Regions from separate parts of the Paenibacillus sp. JMULE4 genome, predicted to be linked through region 1. Evidence: riboswitches for the same ligand, from Rfam matches in the RefSeq annotation. Region 1 holds a riboswitch; each other region holds the start of a gene.

What was found. Region 1 has a riboswitch for cyclic di-AMP ahead of EXW96_RS05405 (TrkH family potassium uptake protein). Riboswitches for the same ligand answer to the same signal wherever they lie in the genome.
Region 2: linked by a shared signal. The riboswitch ahead of EXW96_RS03420 (amino acid permease) and the one ahead of EXW96_RS05405 (TrkH family potassium uptake protein) in region 1 are both predicted to bind cyclic di-AMP.
Region 3: linked by a shared signal. The riboswitch ahead of EXW96_RS19590 (resuscitation-promoting factor) and the one ahead of EXW96_RS05405 (TrkH family potassium uptake protein) in region 1 are both predicted to bind cyclic di-AMP.

Annotation. Positions count from the first base shown of each region.
Region 1 covers NZ_SGWF01000011.1:20,524-26,226, forward strand. Annotated here, with positions in the region: gene uvrC (excinuclease ABC subunit UvrC) at 1-1,752, shown strand, start outside; gene EXW96_RS28265 (CPBP family intramembrane glutamic endopeptidase) at 1,664-3,019, opposite strand; gene EXW96_RS27295 (hypothetical protein) at 2,971-3,345, opposite strand; cyclic di-AMP (ydaO/yuaA leader) riboswitch at 3,574-3,712, shown strand; gene EXW96_RS05405 (TrkH family potassium uptake protein) at 3,777-5,129, shown strand; gene EXW96_RS05410 (potassium channel family protein) at 5,143-5,703, shown strand, end outside.
Region 2 covers NZ_SGWF01000010.1:245,061-250,763, forward strand. Annotated here, with positions in the region: gene EXW96_RS03405 (stalk domain-containing protein) at 1-517, shown strand, start outside; gene EXW96_RS03410 (glycosyltransferase family 4 protein) at 649-1,803, opposite strand; gene EXW96_RS03415 (cysteine hydrolase family protein) at 1,924-2,682, opposite strand; cyclic di-AMP (ydaO/yuaA leader) riboswitch at 2,996-3,163, shown strand; partial or broken gene EXW96_RS03420 (amino acid permease) at 3,316-3,711, shown strand; gene EXW96_RS03425 (DUF445 domain-containing protein) at 3,729-4,967, shown strand; gene EXW96_RS03430 (ABC transporter substrate-binding protein) at 5,157-5,703, shown strand, end outside.
Region 3 covers NZ_SGWF01000017.1:132,004-137,706, forward strand. Annotated here, with positions in the region: gene EXW96_RS19585 (TatD family hydrolase) at 1-362, shown strand, start outside; cyclic di-AMP (ydaO/yuaA leader) riboswitch at 579-762, shown strand; gene EXW96_RS19590 (resuscitation-promoting factor) at 1,043-2,182, shown strand; gene rnmV (ribonuclease M5) at 2,291-2,845, shown strand; gene rsmA (16S rRNA (adenine(1518)-N(6)/adenine(1519)-N(6))-dimethyltransferase RsmA) at 2,842-3,768, shown strand; gene yabG (sporulation peptidase YabG) at 3,850-4,728, shown strand; gene veg (biofilm formation stimulator Veg) at 4,950-5,222, shown strand; partial or broken gene EXW96_RS27745 (small, acid-soluble spore protein, alpha/beta type) at 5,374-5,553, shown strand.

The DNA of each region.
Region 1 (5,703 bases):
TACATTGTTACGGCCAGCAATGTGGAGGCGCTCATTCTTGAGGCCAACCTGATTAAAACGTATTTTCCGCGATATAACGTTCTGCTTAAGGACGACAAATCGTTTCCATATATTAAAATTACGAATGAAAAGCATCCGCGGCTTGAGGTGACCCGCCGGGTGCTGAAGGATAAAGCCAAATATTTCGGACCCTACCCGAACGCCTTTGCGGCACAGGAGACGAAGAAGCTGCTGGACCGGTTGTACCCGCTGCGCAAATGCAAGACGCTTCCGGACCGGGTATGCTTGTATTACCATCTTGGCCAATGTATCGCCCCCTGCGAATATGAGGTGGAGCAGGATACGTATGACAAGATGGTCCAAGAGATCAGCCGTTTCTTAAACGGCGGACATCATGCCATCAAGGCGGAGCTGACTCGTAAAATGAACGAAGCGGCAGAGGAGCTGAACTTCGAGCGGGCAAAGGAACTCCGTGATCATATTCTGCAAATCGATGCCGTGATGGAAAAGCAGAAAATTACGACAACGGATACCGTGGACCGGGACATATTCGGCTTTGCCGTAGACAAAGGCTGGATGTGTGTGCAAATCCTGTACATGCGCCAAGGCAAGCTGATCGAACGCCACGCCTCTCTCTTTCCATATTATGGCGAGGCGGATGAAGACTTCCTCACTTTCGTGACGCAATACTACAGCGAGAATCCGGCGCTGCCGAAGGAAGTCTTCCTGCCGGCGTGGGGAGCGGGGCAGAAGCAGGAAGAAGCAGGCGATCCTGCCGGGAAAGCGGAGCATAAGGCCGGCTTCTCCGATGCTGAATCGGAAGAACATGAAGTGGCGGCCAAAGTCGAAATCAAGGAGGCGCTTGAAAGCTGGCTGAAGGTAAAGGTGCATATTCCGCGCCGGGGCCTGAAGAAGAATATGGTGGATATGGCTTGCGAGAATGCCCGGGTTGCGCTTGAAGAAAAATTCCGTTTGATTGAACGGGATGAGGAGCGTACGGTCAAGGCAGTGGAGAACCTAGGCCGCTATTTGGGCACGGGCGTCGTACGGCGCATCGAGGCGTTCGATAACTCCAACATTCAAGGCTCGGACCCCGTATCGGCGATGGTTGTATTTACGGACGGCAAGCCGGACCGTAAGGAATACCGCAAGTACAAAATACGCACGGTAAAGGGACCGGACGACTATGAAACGATGCGCGAGGTAGTAAGGCGCCGCTATGAACGGGTGCTTAAGGAAGGTCTGCCGCTGCCGGATCTCGTTGTCATTGACGGCGGAAAGGGGCATATCGCTGCTGCGGTGGACGTGCTTGAGAACGAGCTCGGACTCTTTATACCCGTTTGCGGTTTGGTAAAAGACGCCAAGCACAAAACCGCGCAGCTGCTTATGGGCGATCCGGCCGAGGTTGTGCCCCTGCCGCGCGACAGCCAGGAATTTTATTTGCTTCAGCGCATCCAGGACGAAGTGCACCGGTTCGCGATCACCTTCCACAGGGAAACGAGGGCCAAGTCGATGGTCGTCTCCCAGCTGGATGCCGTACCCGGCGTTGGGGAGAAACGGCGGAAAGCGCTGCTGAGGCATTTCGGTTCCCTGAAAAAAATAAAAGAGGCCAAGCCTGAAGACTTTAAGCCTCTTGGTATCGGTCCAAAGCTGGCGGAGCAAATCATAACGGCGTTAAATGGCCGGAGCCAGGGTGCGGATTCGGATCCGGCGAAGGATTCAGCGGGGGAAACGACGGGGGCCGTCGATTGAATCCGGCGTGCAGCAGAGACAGCACCCGGCCGATAGCCAATGGCGCCGCCAAATAAGCCGCGCCGATAGCGACCTGTTCGGGCTCTCCGACGAACATGATCGAGAGCCCCATCAGGATGCTGTTCATGGACGCATGGGTGAACAGAGCGGTAAGCAAGCCATATTTCAAGAATACATAACCGAATATCAATCCGATGACCGTCACCTCGACCAATCGGGTGTACACCGGGTAAATAGGGTATTGGGTATGGCTCATCGCCCAGATGACGCTCGGCAGCAGTACGGCCAGGAAACGGCTGCGTGTCAGCTTCAGCATGAGGGCGATGCCCAACAGCCGGTACACCGCCTCTTCGGAGATGGAGGCCACCCAGGCCATCAACGGAAATATACCGGGATAGGTCATGTTGTATACGGAGTCGGCCGGGTCGCTGACCGTCCATACGCCGAACACTTCGGTACCGATAAAAAACATGGTTTGCTGCAGGCCCAAAATGAACAAGCAAATGAAATAACCTCGTACCGCCGCTTTCCATACCTCGCCTCCGAATACAGAGTCCCGCCAAACCGGCCAGGGATTCCATCCGCGGTCGAGCCAGAGCCGCCGCCCCGCACTCAAGGCCAAATACGTCGAAAGGGCCATCAGTCCGACAACAATATTGGTGAACCATAAGTAAAACAGGGCTACTGGCCAGGAAGGTCCGCTTCCGTGCATCGTTCGGAAAGCAGGGATCATATTAAAATTGTTGACGATATAAATCGCCACGAAGAAAAACGTGAGCAGCGCACCGCGCGCATAGCGGATGTCACGCCGCCGCCGCACAACAAGGATCAGCGCCGCGAGTGTCATCACAAGCGAGATTCCGATACTGATCCGCGTCATTAAAGCGGAACGGCGATCCTGCGCTTCCTGCCAGGCCATGAACGCATCCGGAACCGTAAATACCGGCTCAAACGCAGTGACCCGGCTGCCGGACACTTTCAGGTGAAGCTCCAGCGGGGCTTCGCCTATTCGCTCCGTCTTGCTACGGAAGATGAGACTTCCGTTCCCGGCCCGCCCGGATTCGCCCGTCAATGCAAATTCCGCGGGGTCATAGCCCATCTCCCGAATGGCGGTATTCGCCGTCTTCAGGAGGCCGGCATCCGGAGAGCTTACGGATTCGCTTCTGGCGGTTGCGGTCCGGCTCATCGAGAATCCGAATATGGCCAAGGTTTTATAATTCACCGCCACATAGTACGTTGCGCCCTTTTCGATGTCGTTAATCTCCACCTCAAAATATTCGAGGGGAAATCGTCCTTCATATTTTTCTTGTATTGATCGTATAGCTGCTCCTTTAGCAAATAGCCGTTTCTTACCGGGTAAGATTGGTACAAGGTATGGGCTTGTGCGCCTGGTCCTATCGCAAAGCGGTTGCGGACAAAGCTCATCGCAGCATTCGCCGCTTGCTGCTTTGTAACGACGGGAAGGTCTTCGGCATCGTCTTTAGGGAGGCGAGTCTTGTCCAAATAGGCGGAGGCAAACGTAACGCCCAGGTACAGCATCAGGCCAAGGACGGCCAGAAGCAGCAGTGGAGGTTCGAATCGTCGTTTCGGCATGAAATGCTCCTTAGCAGATATGGGATAATAACAGTCTATTCTTTTAAGGTAGCATACATTCCATAAGCAAATCCAATGATAACAAGAGCTACGCGAGGCAATATTCAGCAAAGCGAAGCGCCACACCTATAAAAACGCTTACATATGTCGTAATTTTGCGAAATCCGGTGCATTCAGGTGAAACAAGGCTTTGTACTTCAATGAAAAGAGGATTATAATTCATATCAATTGAACAGCGAGCCGAATTTCTAAAGGAAAACGGGGGAACCATGAGTTTAGGGGTGAATTCAGCGGATACAATCCGCTGATAGGGTGCCTGTACATCCGAATCCGACAGCTAACCTCGTAGGCTTGAATTACAGGAACCTTAAATTGACATTGGGTTTCCAGTGTCTTTTTTGTTGCCTGAAACGTCAAATAGGGGTGCATTCATGAAAACCATTGCCAGGAAAGTCGAGCTCACGCCTCCGCAAATTTTGGTCATCGGTTTTGCTGTTATGATCTTGATCGGCTCCATGCTGTTGTCGCTTCCCGCGGCCTCGGCCAGCGGTGTACCGATGCGTTTCCTGGATGCTTTATTCACGGCGACATCGGCAGCCTGTGTAACCGGACTTGTCGTTGTGGATACGGGCACTTATTTTACCCTGTTCGGCCAGATGGTTATCATGCTATTGATCCAGGTCGGCGGGCTCGGGTTTATGACCATGGCTACCTTATTCGCATTTGCCCTGAAAAAGCGCATCTCACTTAAAGAAAAGCTTATTTTGCAAGAAGCACTGAACCAGAACAGTCTTGAAGGCATTGTGCGGTTAATCCGTAAGGTGATGATTTATTCGCTCACGATTGAGTTTACGGCTGCCGTTATTTTCGCTGTTCGATGGTCGGTTGATTTGGGTCCCGGTAAAGCGGCTTATTATGGTATTTTTCATGCCGTCTCCTTCTTCAACAATGCCGGTTTCGATATTTTCGGGCCGGTAACGGGAAAATTCAGCAGCTTGACGGCTTATGCAGCTGATCCGGTGATCAACGCGGTTTCGATGGGACTCATCATTTTGGGTGGAATCGGTTTCGTCGTTCTGTCGGACCTCATGGATTATAGAAGGAACCAAAAGCTGACGCTTCATACCAAAGTGGTGCTAAGCGCTACCGGTTTTTTGATCGGAATCGGGGCGTTGATTATATTTATCTTCGAATTTACGAATTCCAGAACGCTTGGACCGCTCGACTGGTCCGGCAAAATACTTGCCTCACTGTTTCAATCCGTTACACCGCGGACAGCTGGAGCCAATACGCTTGATATTGCCGGGCTTAGGCAGGCGACGCAGTTTTTTATCATCATTCTGATGTTCATCGGTGCTTCTCCCGGCTCTACAGGCGGAGGGATCAAAACGACGACCTTTACCACGCTGGTCGGCGCGATGATCGCGATGGTCCGCGGGAAGGAAGACATTGTACTCTTCCGTCACCGGTTAGGCAAAGAAAGGATTCTGAAGGCCGTTACGATTACGATGGTCGCTTTGGCGCTGGTCGTCACGATCACGATGATTCTTTCTACAACGGAGGATCATGCGTTCCTGATGATTTTGTTTGAAGTGACATCGGCCTTTGGCACGGTTGGCTTGTCGATGGGGTTAACACCGGATTTGTCGGATCTCGGCAAGATCCTTATCGCGTTTACTATGTTTACCGGACGTCTGGGTCCGCTGACATTGGCTTATGCACTGGGTCCGAAGGCGGAGAAGGAATTGTACAGATATCCGGAAGGCAAAATTACGATTGGTTAGGGGAAACGAATGGATGAAAAACACTCAATACGCAGTCATTGGATTAGGACGATTCGGTTCAAGTCTTGCCGAGGAGCTTCTGAAACTGGGCTATGAGGTGCTTGGCATCGATGTGGACGAAGAAGCGGTGGAGGAGATGAGCGACAAGCTGACGCACGTGGTGGTAGCGGACTCGACGGAAGAAGAGGTGATCCGATCGCTGGGCATCCGGAATTTCGATTGCGTGGTGGTGGCGATCGGCAACGATATTCAAGCGAGCATTCTTACTGCGATTCTATTAAAGGACATTGGGGTCAAAACGGTCGTAGCCAAAGCGCTGTCCGAGCTTCACGGCAAAGTGCTGAACAAAATCGGGGTTGACCGGGTCATTTATCCCGAACGGGATATGGGGATACGCGTAGCGCATCAACTCGTTTCTCCCAATTTGCTTGATTATATTGAACTGTCCAATGACTACACCATTGCGGAGCTGGCCGTACCCAAAAGGCTTGCCGGGCGGACGCTGAAGGAGCTTGATCCCAGGGCGCGTTACGGATGCAGTGTCGTGGCGATCAATAGAAAGAACGGTGTCATC
Region 2 (5,703 bases), on a different contig from region 1:
GGACGGTGAGGTGTATTTTTCTTTCGCAGCGATGGAGCAGGAGGATGGGCTCGATACGATCGGCGTATTCCCGAGATTGGCTTATAAAGGGAATGTCCGAGGGACGTTCAGCGGTTCGGAAGTGCAATGGAACATCGATGCTTCCTCGATCCGGAGGCCTTCGAGCTTCGCGATCGGCGACGGCACGTCGGATCAATTTGTGACCGGAACGGACTTCTTCAGCCAGAAGCCTGCGCTCAATCTGGGCAACTACGGGGTGGTTTACAAAATCCATATCGATGCTCCGCCGAAAATGTCCGTGCTGATTCTTCCGCGCGGCGGCGTGTTTAGAGGTCCGTTCCTGGTGAATGGCAAAATCGTTCAAGCCCCGCCGTCGGGCGTCATGATGGATTATCAGGGATATACGATCATTGCCAGGACGAATGGGACCGAACCGTCGCTGGATCTGGAATTTTCTCCGGCCTCGGGATCGGCATTCCCGATCGACGTCATTTTTTATCCGCTTAATCGTAAATAAAACAAGGGTACCGCCTCTAAACGGTGATAAAGGAGTGCCGACCTCGGGTCAGCGCTCCTTTTTTAGTCGAATATACAGACCGCGGGAGGTCCGTGAGATTTCCGCATATCGTTTTCTTATCTCCCCTATAATCAAGCGGAAAAGGTTTTTCGTTTTGTGGGGTCAGCGTTCAGGATTTCAATGTATCGGAGGAGGAGATCGTCAAAAATAGCTTCCCACGATTGGGAAAGGGCGTAAAGCCTGCTTTCCTGGCCAAAATCCCATAACCGGTCCGGATATTCCAGCATAGATGTAATCGCATTTGCGAAAGCATCGGAATTACGGGGAGGACATAACAGGCCGGTTTTGCCGTGTTGAATGATTTCCTGTACCCCGCCAGCTTTGGCTCCGATGACGGGAGTGCCTGATGCCATAGATTCCAGTACCACATTGCCAAAGGTTTCGGTGCCGGAAGGGAATACGAACAAGTCGGCCGACGCATACAGTTCGGCTAGATTCTCTCCTTTCATATAACCGGTAAAAGTAACATTCGATGGGGCTTCCGCTTTCAAATCTTTCAACAGCGGGCCGTCGCCGACCAACAGCCAGCGGACATTGCCGCTAACATAAGCGGGTAATTTCTTCATCGTTTCAAGCAAAATGTCCAAATCCTTCTCAGGTGCCAAACGGCCAACATATAGGAAAATATAACGTTCGTCGATCTTATATTTTTCGCGGATCAATCCGGTTTTTTTATCGGGGTTGAAAAGACGGCAGTCCACTCCGCGCTTCCATAAGGCCACGTCTCGAATTCCATGTTCTTCCAATTTTTCGGCCGTTTCAACGGACGGAACAAAGGTGGCCAGACACGATTGGTGGAACCAGCGGATATAGCGCCATAACAGGGAAGAGGCGAATTGCAGGTGATAATAATTCAGATAGCGGTCAAAGTGCGTATGGTAAGAGGCAACGTGAGGAATAGCATATTTTCTCCCATAATAAAGTCCGCAAAGCCCTATATTAAAGGGCGTGGCGATATGGATCAGGTCGGGTTGAAATTGCTGGAGCTGGCTGTGGATCGTGAAATAATTGGGAAGCGCAATCCGGCATTCCGGATAGAGGATGAAGGGGAGGCTGCTAAAAGACAGGATATTGCTTGTGAAAAAATCCTCCTCCGTGCATTTGGGCACAAAAATCCGGAGTGAAATATTTCGTTTTTCCAGATGTTCGACCAGTCTTTTTAACGTCAATGCAACCCCGTTCATTTGGGGCCAAAAGGTGTCGGAGAATAAAGCAATTCGCATCATACCCCTCCTCAACAATTGGATATAGGTTTAAAATACCTCATATTTATCAATCCATTGTCAGAGGAATATTAATTCGGAGTTAAATTAGCTGCGGGATATGGCAGCCTCCAAACTGGAGGCTTATCTTTGAATGGATTTCATTTTCTCTATAGTCTCCCTGGTTGACCATGAAGCGTTGGCAATCATGCGAAAATTGGTTTTTGCAGCCTTATCCCCATCCAAGCCGTTTATTTTTGCGGAAGCTGTGGCATCGTGAACCACGGCCACTTCAAATCCTTGTTCAATGAGTTCGCGCATATGAGATTCAATGCACAGATTTCCGGACATACCTGCAAGAATGACGCGGGTTATTCCCTGTTTTCGCAGCTGCAAAACCAAGTCGTTGGCTTCGGGTCCGAAAATTTTATGCGGACTGGTGATAATGGTTTGTCCATCTTCTAGATAAGGCTTATATTTATCCAGAAAGTCGGCACCCGAACCTTGAAAGCCTTCAAGCGATAATGGACCTTTTCGCTGATACATTTTGATATCGTGCATCACATGTTCCATAGCACCCCCAAATAACCATTTTTGGTCATAGGGATAATAGTAATGAGGGGACACAAATACTTTAAACTTATTCTTTTTTGCTGTTTTTAATAATAATTCAATGTTCTCAATCGTGTGATTTTCAGCAACGCTGTCTTTCACTAAATTCCATGCTGCACCTTTCGGGCTTAAAAAGTCATTTTGCGGATCTGTGATCACCAAAGCGGTATGGCTTTGATCCACCTGCATTCCCGGCGATGAAAATGGTGCGGTTTGTGCTGCTGCAACACCATAAAGATCAACAAAGACAAGAAACGAAAACACAAAGGAACACTGCAGTATTTTTCTCATGAGGATTCCCCTTTCATGGGTATACTTGGTATACGCACCCTATTATGTGCTTTATTCCATGGCTTATTCAAATTCAGCTGGGAACAAAAAGGAATGGGAAAACAACTCCAATCCATTGGTTTTCAAGCATCCGCAACAGCCCGCAAACGCAAAAATCCTGAAATATAAAGAAAATCCATGAGATTTGAAGTAAAACAAAGAAAGCGATCTATAAAAGCGTCTCATTTACAAAGCAATTTATATCTAGCAAAGGTTTTATCCGATTTCTTGCTTTGCAATGTTGTCCTGTAAGGTGTAAGATTCAACCATTGAACATATCACCTTGCTGAATTTCCAAACAGGAAAACGGGGGAACCAATAAGGACATATATTTGGATGTCCATGGGGTGAATCGTGCAGGAACATGTTTATTCCGCACGTAGGGCTGCTCTCATAGCCCGAATCCGACAGCTAACCTCGTAAGCGTTGTATGAGAGAGGAGTTGAACGTGCTGTCTGCTGATAGGCAAACACAGAGCTCAAGCCTCTGTGTTTTTTTGTTGTCTAAAAACGGGATAGGTTGGAGGATGATTGATTAACAACACATTTGGAAACCATAAGTAAAGTTTCTTCCTGGAGATTTAAGGGTTTTTTTGTTGTGATGATCTTGTTTACAAAACTCCTTAATAACTACCTGAACATATCGGACGAACTGCGAATCGACATGGATGAGGAAAAACCAGTGATAAAAGGCAGCACGATCGTCGTTCCCGTAGCCGGCATTACCCGGGTGGTTATGAATTCGCTCAGCTATGCCAAGTCTCTAACCAATCATGTTGTCGCCGTATATGTCGGATTTGACGATGAGGATATCGCACGGATGGAGAAGAAATGGGAAACGGATCATATTACCATATTAATTCCGCAATTCATTACCAGGCATTGGTGGCATTATTTCCTCCATAATCAGACCGGGTTACTGTTAAGGGCTTACTTATTCAATCATAAAGACGTCGTGATCGCTACAGTGCCTTACCATCTCCATAAATAACCGGAAGGAGGCCGCAGATGAACTCAAGATATTTGGCCGGACTGTCATTGGCCTTTATGACCGGCGGCTTTTTAATCACTTTATTTCTTCAGGAGACTCCTTTGGTTGCTCTGTTGAAAGGCGGCTTTGAAGCCGGTTTGGTCGGCGGCATTGCGGATTGGTTTGCCGTGACCGCTCTTTTCCGTCATCCTTTCGGCATACCGGTGCCGCATACATCCTTACTCCTTAAGAATAGGGACAAAATTATCCAATCCTTGATTTTGGCGTTGGAAAATGAGCTGCTCAACAAACAAAGCATCGAAAACAAACTCCGGCAGCTCCAGCTTTTGCAGCTCGCTTCATCCTCTCTGGCTAAGCTGCTTGGCAAACGGAAGGTACGGGTAGGCCTATTGGATCTGTTGATCCGATGGGTTTACCGGTTGCCGCTCGAGAAAGCGATTCCTTATCTTCAGTCGGAAATAGCCGCTGCGATCCGAAGAGCGGATGTGGGATCTGCAGCCGATGCCATCCTGACGAAGGTGATCGAGAACAGATTCGACGAAAAGGCGTTGAATTACGTCCTGCATAAAGCATCCGACTGGGCGAAACGTCCGGATACCGGGATGATGTTGGGAAAGTTCGCAAGCGAAAAGCTCTCCGAAGTAAAAGCGGGGGGCTTAACGGGGTTTGCTTTACAGGCATTTGTCGGCTTCATGGATGAAGAAAAGCTTGGCAGCTTCCTCCAAAACTTGATGCTTTCAGGAATTCGGGGTCTCCAACATACAGATAATGCTTTCCGGAAGACCCTTGTTCAGGAAATCCGCATCCAACTGTCTCAACTAGCGGATAACGAGTTGCTTGTAGCGAATATGAAGGAATGGATCGTAAACCAATTGGAAGGAGCTCGCGGCGCTGTCTTCCTGCATGAGCGTTTGAGTGAAATCCGCAATCAATGGCTGGACAAGCTGGAGGAAGACCGTTTGAAGGGCAGCAGGGCGGTAATTACTGCTTACCGCTGGATCGTGCGCAATTTCAATCCCGAACAGGATTCGATGGCCGTTTGGGAAAATCGCTTGTTAGCTTACTTGATTGAATGGGTGGAAGCGAATCATTATCGCATCGGTCAACTCGTGAAAGAAAATTTGGATCAAATGGATGATGTAGCCTTGGTACGCATGCTGGAACACAAAGTCGGAAAGGACCTGCAGTGGATTCGGGTGAACGGAGCGCTGTGCGGTTTTGCGGTTGGCATCGTACTTTCGCTGATCCAGTTATAGAATATCTTCGGCGGCAGGCGTATTGAACGAGTCAGACTCCTGATGCGCAACTATGGTCCGATACGCCGCGCTTTTTTTGTCACCTTTTATCGATGTTAGCAATAACCGCTATCGTTAATAACGATTGAATGGATCCCAAGCATAAGCTACAGTAAATTTATTAAAGCGCTTTCATTAGGGGGTGGTGGTATGGGTAAGGTTTATCATGTGAAAAAAGGGTCCATATCGGCAGTTGCTGTTCTCTTGCTTCTAGTGACAATGTTTTTCGGTTGCGGGAACAGGGAGGAAGTCCAGGGAACCTCGACAGAACCGGCCAAACCAGAGCCGGCTAAAGCCGAACCGGTTTCTTTGAACATGGGCATGCTTAAGTTTACAAGCAATTCGCCTCTGTTTATCGCTTTGGAAAAAGGGTTCTTTAAAGAAGAGAACCTGGAAGTTCATGTGAAATGGTTCGAATCCTCCAATGCCGTCAATGTGGCTGTAGTATCGGGCGATTTGGACGTAGGCGGGGTCGGTTTTACCGCAGATTTGTACAACATGATGGCGGCCGGACAAAAAGTGACTATTGTATCCGACAAAGGAAGGGAACAGAAGGGCTACCCTTTCTCCGCAGTCATCGTGCATAAAGATTCTCCTTACCGGTCGGTGGAGGAATTGAAGGGAAAAAAAGCCGCTGTCACTACGATAGGCAGTACCAACCATTACATGCTGGGGCGTGTATTGGAGAAGTATGGAT
Region 3 (5,703 bases), on a different contig from region 1:
TTGTGCAAATTTTGCGCGAAGAAAAGGCGGCGGAGGTTGGCGGTGTGATGCATTGTTACTCCGGGAGCTGGGAAACAGCCAAAATGTGCCTTGACATGAATTTCTATATCTCGTTTGGAGGACCGGTCACGTTTAAGAATGCAAAACAGCCCAAGGAGGTGCTGGAAAAAGTTCCTCTCGATCGGCTGCTTATTGAAACGGACGCGCCTTACCTTGCCCCTCATCCGTATCGGGGCAAGCGGAATGAATCGTCTTACGTTCGTCTTGTAGCTGAGACGGCGGCCCAAATCAAGGGCATTTCACTGGAAGAATTGGCCGGGATTACCTCGAGGAATGCCATATCCATTTTCGGTATAAAGTGAATTTTCACACAAAAGAACTTTTTTATACAAAACAAGATAATCGAAGAAAACAAAATAAAAAACTGTGACCAATGGAGAAAAAGATGGTTTTGGTTTAAAAATTAATAAAAAACAATGATAATTGAGTAAAATCCGAGATTTTTTTCAAAGTTTGTATACTTTACAATTCCAGCCTTCACATCGTACACTCAATATTAACTTCATACGATTGCCAAAATTCCAACATCGCTGAGTTCCGTAAGGGAACGGGGGAACCGCATCGCGGATGTCACAGCGCTACGCTGTTGATGAACGTGGTGTTTATAGGGGTGAATCTTGGGGCAGGCAGCTGCTTCCGAGTAGGGCGACTCTCAAGTCCGAATCCGTCAGCTAACCTCGTAAGCGTTAAGAGAGAGGTAACGATTGTCGTCGGCTTAACTTTTCATTTTGAGGAAAATGAGAAAAGTCACGGGAAGGTTCCTCTTCTCCGCTGACTTTTTTTGTATTCCCCCGTCATTGGGATAACGATCCAAGCCGGTTCATAAAAAATAAGATTCCAGGAGGTGGCCTTAGGCAAGTACGGTTCTGATAGCCGTTGAAGCAAACGTTGGTAATTGGAGAAGAATATACTTTACCATAGTCGCGTCAGATCTAATCATGCATAACACTCGGATGGCGGGGCTTTAAGGAGGACCGAACAAGTGGGCGTTGTGACACCTGAACAAACCCATGAAAGACGATCATCCAGCTTGTCCTTCGCATTGCGATGGAAGCATGAAAACTTGCGTATGATATCGATCATTGCACTCATATTATTCGCTATGACTTTCATGTTTTTAATCATGTATTACGGTACGTCAATCAAAAGCGTATCGGTTGTTGTAGACGGAAAAGAGCAAACTTTCCAAACTAGAGAATCAGTTCTGCAGCATATACTGGATGAGCAAGGCATCTCTGTCGGTGAACACGACCGTGTGTCGCATTCTCTGGATGATTCGGTGGAATCGGGAGATCGAATTATTATCGAGAAAGCCAAACCGGTACAATTGACAGACGGTGGGCAAACCAAGACCGTATATACGACAGGAAAGACGGTCAAACAGCTATTTGACGATCAGAAGATCAAGCTCAGTGAACTTGATAAAGTGACTCCCGCTTTGAATGCGGCAATAAACGAAAATAGTGAAGTCAAGATCGTCCGTGTCAAGAAAAATGTTGAGGAAATCAAAGAACCGATCGCTTTCGAAACGGTAAAAAAGACGGAGCCGAAGCTGATCAGAGGCAAAGAACAGGTTATTCAAGAAGGACAAGAGGGCGTTCTGCTCAAGAAGAAAGAAAAAGTCTATGAAGACGGTGTGCTCGTATCCGAACAAATCGTTGACGAAAAGATTCAAACCCAAAGTGTGCAAAAAATTATTGCGGTGGGAACGAAGAATCCCGTAGTAACACTCTCTTCGTCTTCGCCAACCTTGGAACAGGTGACCAGAAACGGCGTGAAGTTCGACGTTAAACAGGTCATCAATAACGTGAAGCTCACTGCGTATAGCGCGGGACCGGCCTCGACAGGCAAGGATCCGGATCATCCGCAGTATGGAATCACGGCATCAGGTACGAGAGTAACGGAAGGTCGCACGATTGCAGTCGATCCAAAGGTCATTCCGATAGGCTGGTGGGTTTATATTGAAGGTCTGGGCTTCCGCAGAGCGGAAGACACCGGCAGCGCAGTCAAAGGAAATAAAATCGACGTTTATTTCGACAGCCATGATTATGCTTTGCGCTTCGGAACAAAACATGGCGCAACCGTATATATCATCGGTCCAAAGAAGCCGTCGGCTGATTAAGGATGGGCAATTAGGGCAGACTCATCATATATAGAACAGATGAAGAAGAGGTACGGCTAACGTCCCTCTTCTTTTCTCTTGCTGCGAAAGTAGGTACGGACGAATTCCATGATTAAAGAGATTATTGTTGTTGAAGGCAAAGACGATACGGTTGCGATTAAACGGGCCGTCGAAGCGGAAACGATCGAAACCGGCGGTTCCGCAATCAATAAAGAGGTGCTGGAGCGTATCCGGTTGGCGCAGGAACGCAGAGGCGTAATCATTTTCACGGACCCTGATCATGCAGGGGAGAGGATACGTAAAATCATCGCCAAGGAAGTCCCCGGCTGCAAGCATGCGTTCCTGACGCAGGAGGCGGCCACCAGCCGCGGCGACATTGGGGTGGAGAACGCATCGGTGGAAGCGATTCGTTCCGCGCTTGTGAATGTACGCACGGATTATATGGCCCAAGGTACGGAAATCGGCTGGAACGATCTGCTGGAGGCCGGTCTGATCGTTCACCCGGCGGCTGCCGCCAGAAGGCTTGAGATGGGCAAGCGGCTTGGTATCGGTTATTGTAACGGAAAACAGTTTTATCATCGCTGCCGCATGTTTCAAATTACAAAAGAAGAATTCGAGGCGGCGCGGCGGCATTTGGATGAAGAAGAGGGTGCAGCGTTATGAGTACCAATCGCTTTACAGATACGGCGGATGCGGGACAAGCGTCTGTGGAGGACATCGCCTCGCCGAAAAAAACCAAAGAGCTGATGCAGAAGTTCGGCTTTACCTTGAAGAAAAGCTTAGGTCAAAACTTTCTTATTGATTACAATATATTGCATAAAATCGTTTCTGCAGCCGACTTGACCCCTCAAAAAGGGGCGCTGGAAATCGGTCCCGGGATCGGAGCCCTAACGCAGCAGCTGGGCAAGGCGGCAGGACGGGTCGTGGCCATTGAGATCGACCAAAGACTGCTGCCGATGCTTGAGGAGACATTATCCCCTTATCCTCATACGACCGTTGTCCACGGCGATGTGCTTAAGGTTGATCTGAAGGAGCTGTTCGAGCAGCATTTTCAGGGCGTCTCGCAAGTTAGCGTTGTCGCCAACCTCCCTTACTATGTGACCACTCCCATTATTATGAAGCTGCTCGAAGAAAAGCTGCCTCTGGAGAATATCGTCGTCATGATTCAGAAGGAAGTGGCCGACCGGATGGCTGCGAAGCCGGGAGGTAAAGATTACGGCAGTCTCAGTATTGCGGTACAGTATTATTGTATCCCCGAAGTCGTAACGATCGTCCCGCGCACCGTGTTTATCCCTCAGCCGAATGTGGATTCGGCGGTCATTCGGTTGAAAGTAAGACAGACGCCTCCTGTGGATGTGGAAGACGAGGCCTTTTTCTTTGACGTGGTCCAAGCCAGCTTCGTGCAGCGGCGCAAAACGATATATAACAATCTAGCGGCGAAATATTTCACCAAAGAAACGAAAAGCGAGCTGGAAGTCATCCTGCAACAATCAGGCATCGATCCCTCCCGCCGCGGGGAAACATTGTCTATGGAAGAATATGCTGTACTGAGCCGGAATCTTGCCAGAGCGTTAAGTTCCCGTTAACTCCTCCATAGGGGTTATAGGCAATTCACCTGCACCATTTGCCTATATTCGCCATACGATAGACGAGGAGGCGATGCAGCCATGAAACAGGGAGACCTCGTCACTCGTAAGTCGTATGGCGGTGACATAGTTTTCAAAATCCAAGAAATCAGGCAGCAGCAGGCGGTGCTCCGCGGAGTAGAGCTGCGGCTTTTGGCCGATGCTCCGCTTCCGGATTTGGAACCCATGCCTCAGCTCGATCCTTTTCAATATTTGGGTTTGATCCGTCCGAAATGGTTGGATGCCATGAGGCGCACGAATGCATCGCAATCTCAAGCAAGCCCGAACGCGGCGGATAGCAGCACAGCTCCGGGTGCGGCGCCCAAATCACGTCCGACTTATTTTGACGTGCCGGGTAAAGTGCTGCATCTGGATGGCGATCCAGTGTATCTGCGCAAATGCATGGTCTTATATGGAGAGCTCCGGGTACCGGCCGAAGGATTCTATGTGACGGAAGCCCATATGGCCGATGCGCTCTACCGCCTGCTGCCCCAAATCCAGCCCGATATTGTAGTGGTGACCGGACATGACGGCCTTCTGAAGCACCGGAGTAGAGGGGACATTACCTCGCTTAGCAGTTACAAAAATTCGCATAATTTCGTGAATGCGGTGCAGGCAGCAAGGAAATATGAAAAAAACCGTGACGCATTGACGATTATCGCCGGTGCGTGCCAATCCCATTTTGAAGCGCTGCTGCAAGCCGGAGCCAATTATGCCAGTTCCCCCGCCCGTGTGCTGATTCATGCTCTTGACCCGTTGTGCATCGCGGCTAAAGTGGCTTTTACGCCCATTCGCGATACGGTGAATATCGTAGATGTCATCGGGCTCACACACAGTGGTTTGGAGGGGCTCGGCGGCATAGAATCACGAGGCAGCTATCGCCGGGGCGTGCCCAAAATTCAACACGCAAATCAGACTTAAGCGCCGAAAGGTGCTTTTTTTCTTTTTCAATTCCCCCATCCATCCAGAATAATTTTTGACAATTGTGTGAATGAAAGTAAAGATGATTTATGTTTTTCTGCAGAAATCAAGGAAAAAAAGTCATTGACAACACGTTTGTATGGCTGATATAATATTCGGCTTAAATTGACATACTACCTTTGTTGCGTTATAATTAAATAGGAAAGAGGTGGTAGTGATCAATGGCTAAAAATACGCTGTTGGATATCAAACGCAGTTTGGAACCTCATGTCGGACAAAAGATCATGTTAAAAGCAAATGGCGGTCGCCGCAAGACCATCGAAAGATCCGGTGTATTGGAGGAAACCTATCCTTCCGTATTTATTGTGAAGCTGGATCAGGAACACCAGACCTTCAAGCGCGTTTCTTACAGCTACGCAGACATTTTGACGGAATCGGTTGAAGTGACAGTGCAAGGCGATGACGGAGAAGTGCGGATTACAATACAACAATAATACATAAACGGTTGGCTTGCTCGAGCAGTCAGCCGTTTTTGCTTGTGTACTTCATAAGACGGTGCTGCCGTCGATAAAGTTGCATGATTTCCTGGTATCGGCGCATACTAGCTTTTACTAACTTCAAATCAACAGCGAAGGAGGTAAGGTTATGGGGCGCAGAAATCGCAGAGGGGTTATGTCCGATGCTTTCAAATATGAACTTGCCAAAGATCTCGGCTTCTACGAAACCGTACAGCGAGAAGGCTGGGGCGGCATAAGAACGAAGGATGCGGGCAATATGGTAAAGCGGGCGATCCAAATTGCGGAGGGAACGTTGCAGAAGCAGAACCCGATCCCGGTTGGAAACGTCGGGATGGCTCCCGGACAAGGTACGATTCCCGCGCAGGGGGCGATAGCGTCGCCGTCTCAGGAATCCCTAGCGCCAAGGTACGGCGGCGTGCAGCCAACTGTACAGACGCCGGTGTATTCCCCGTACTCC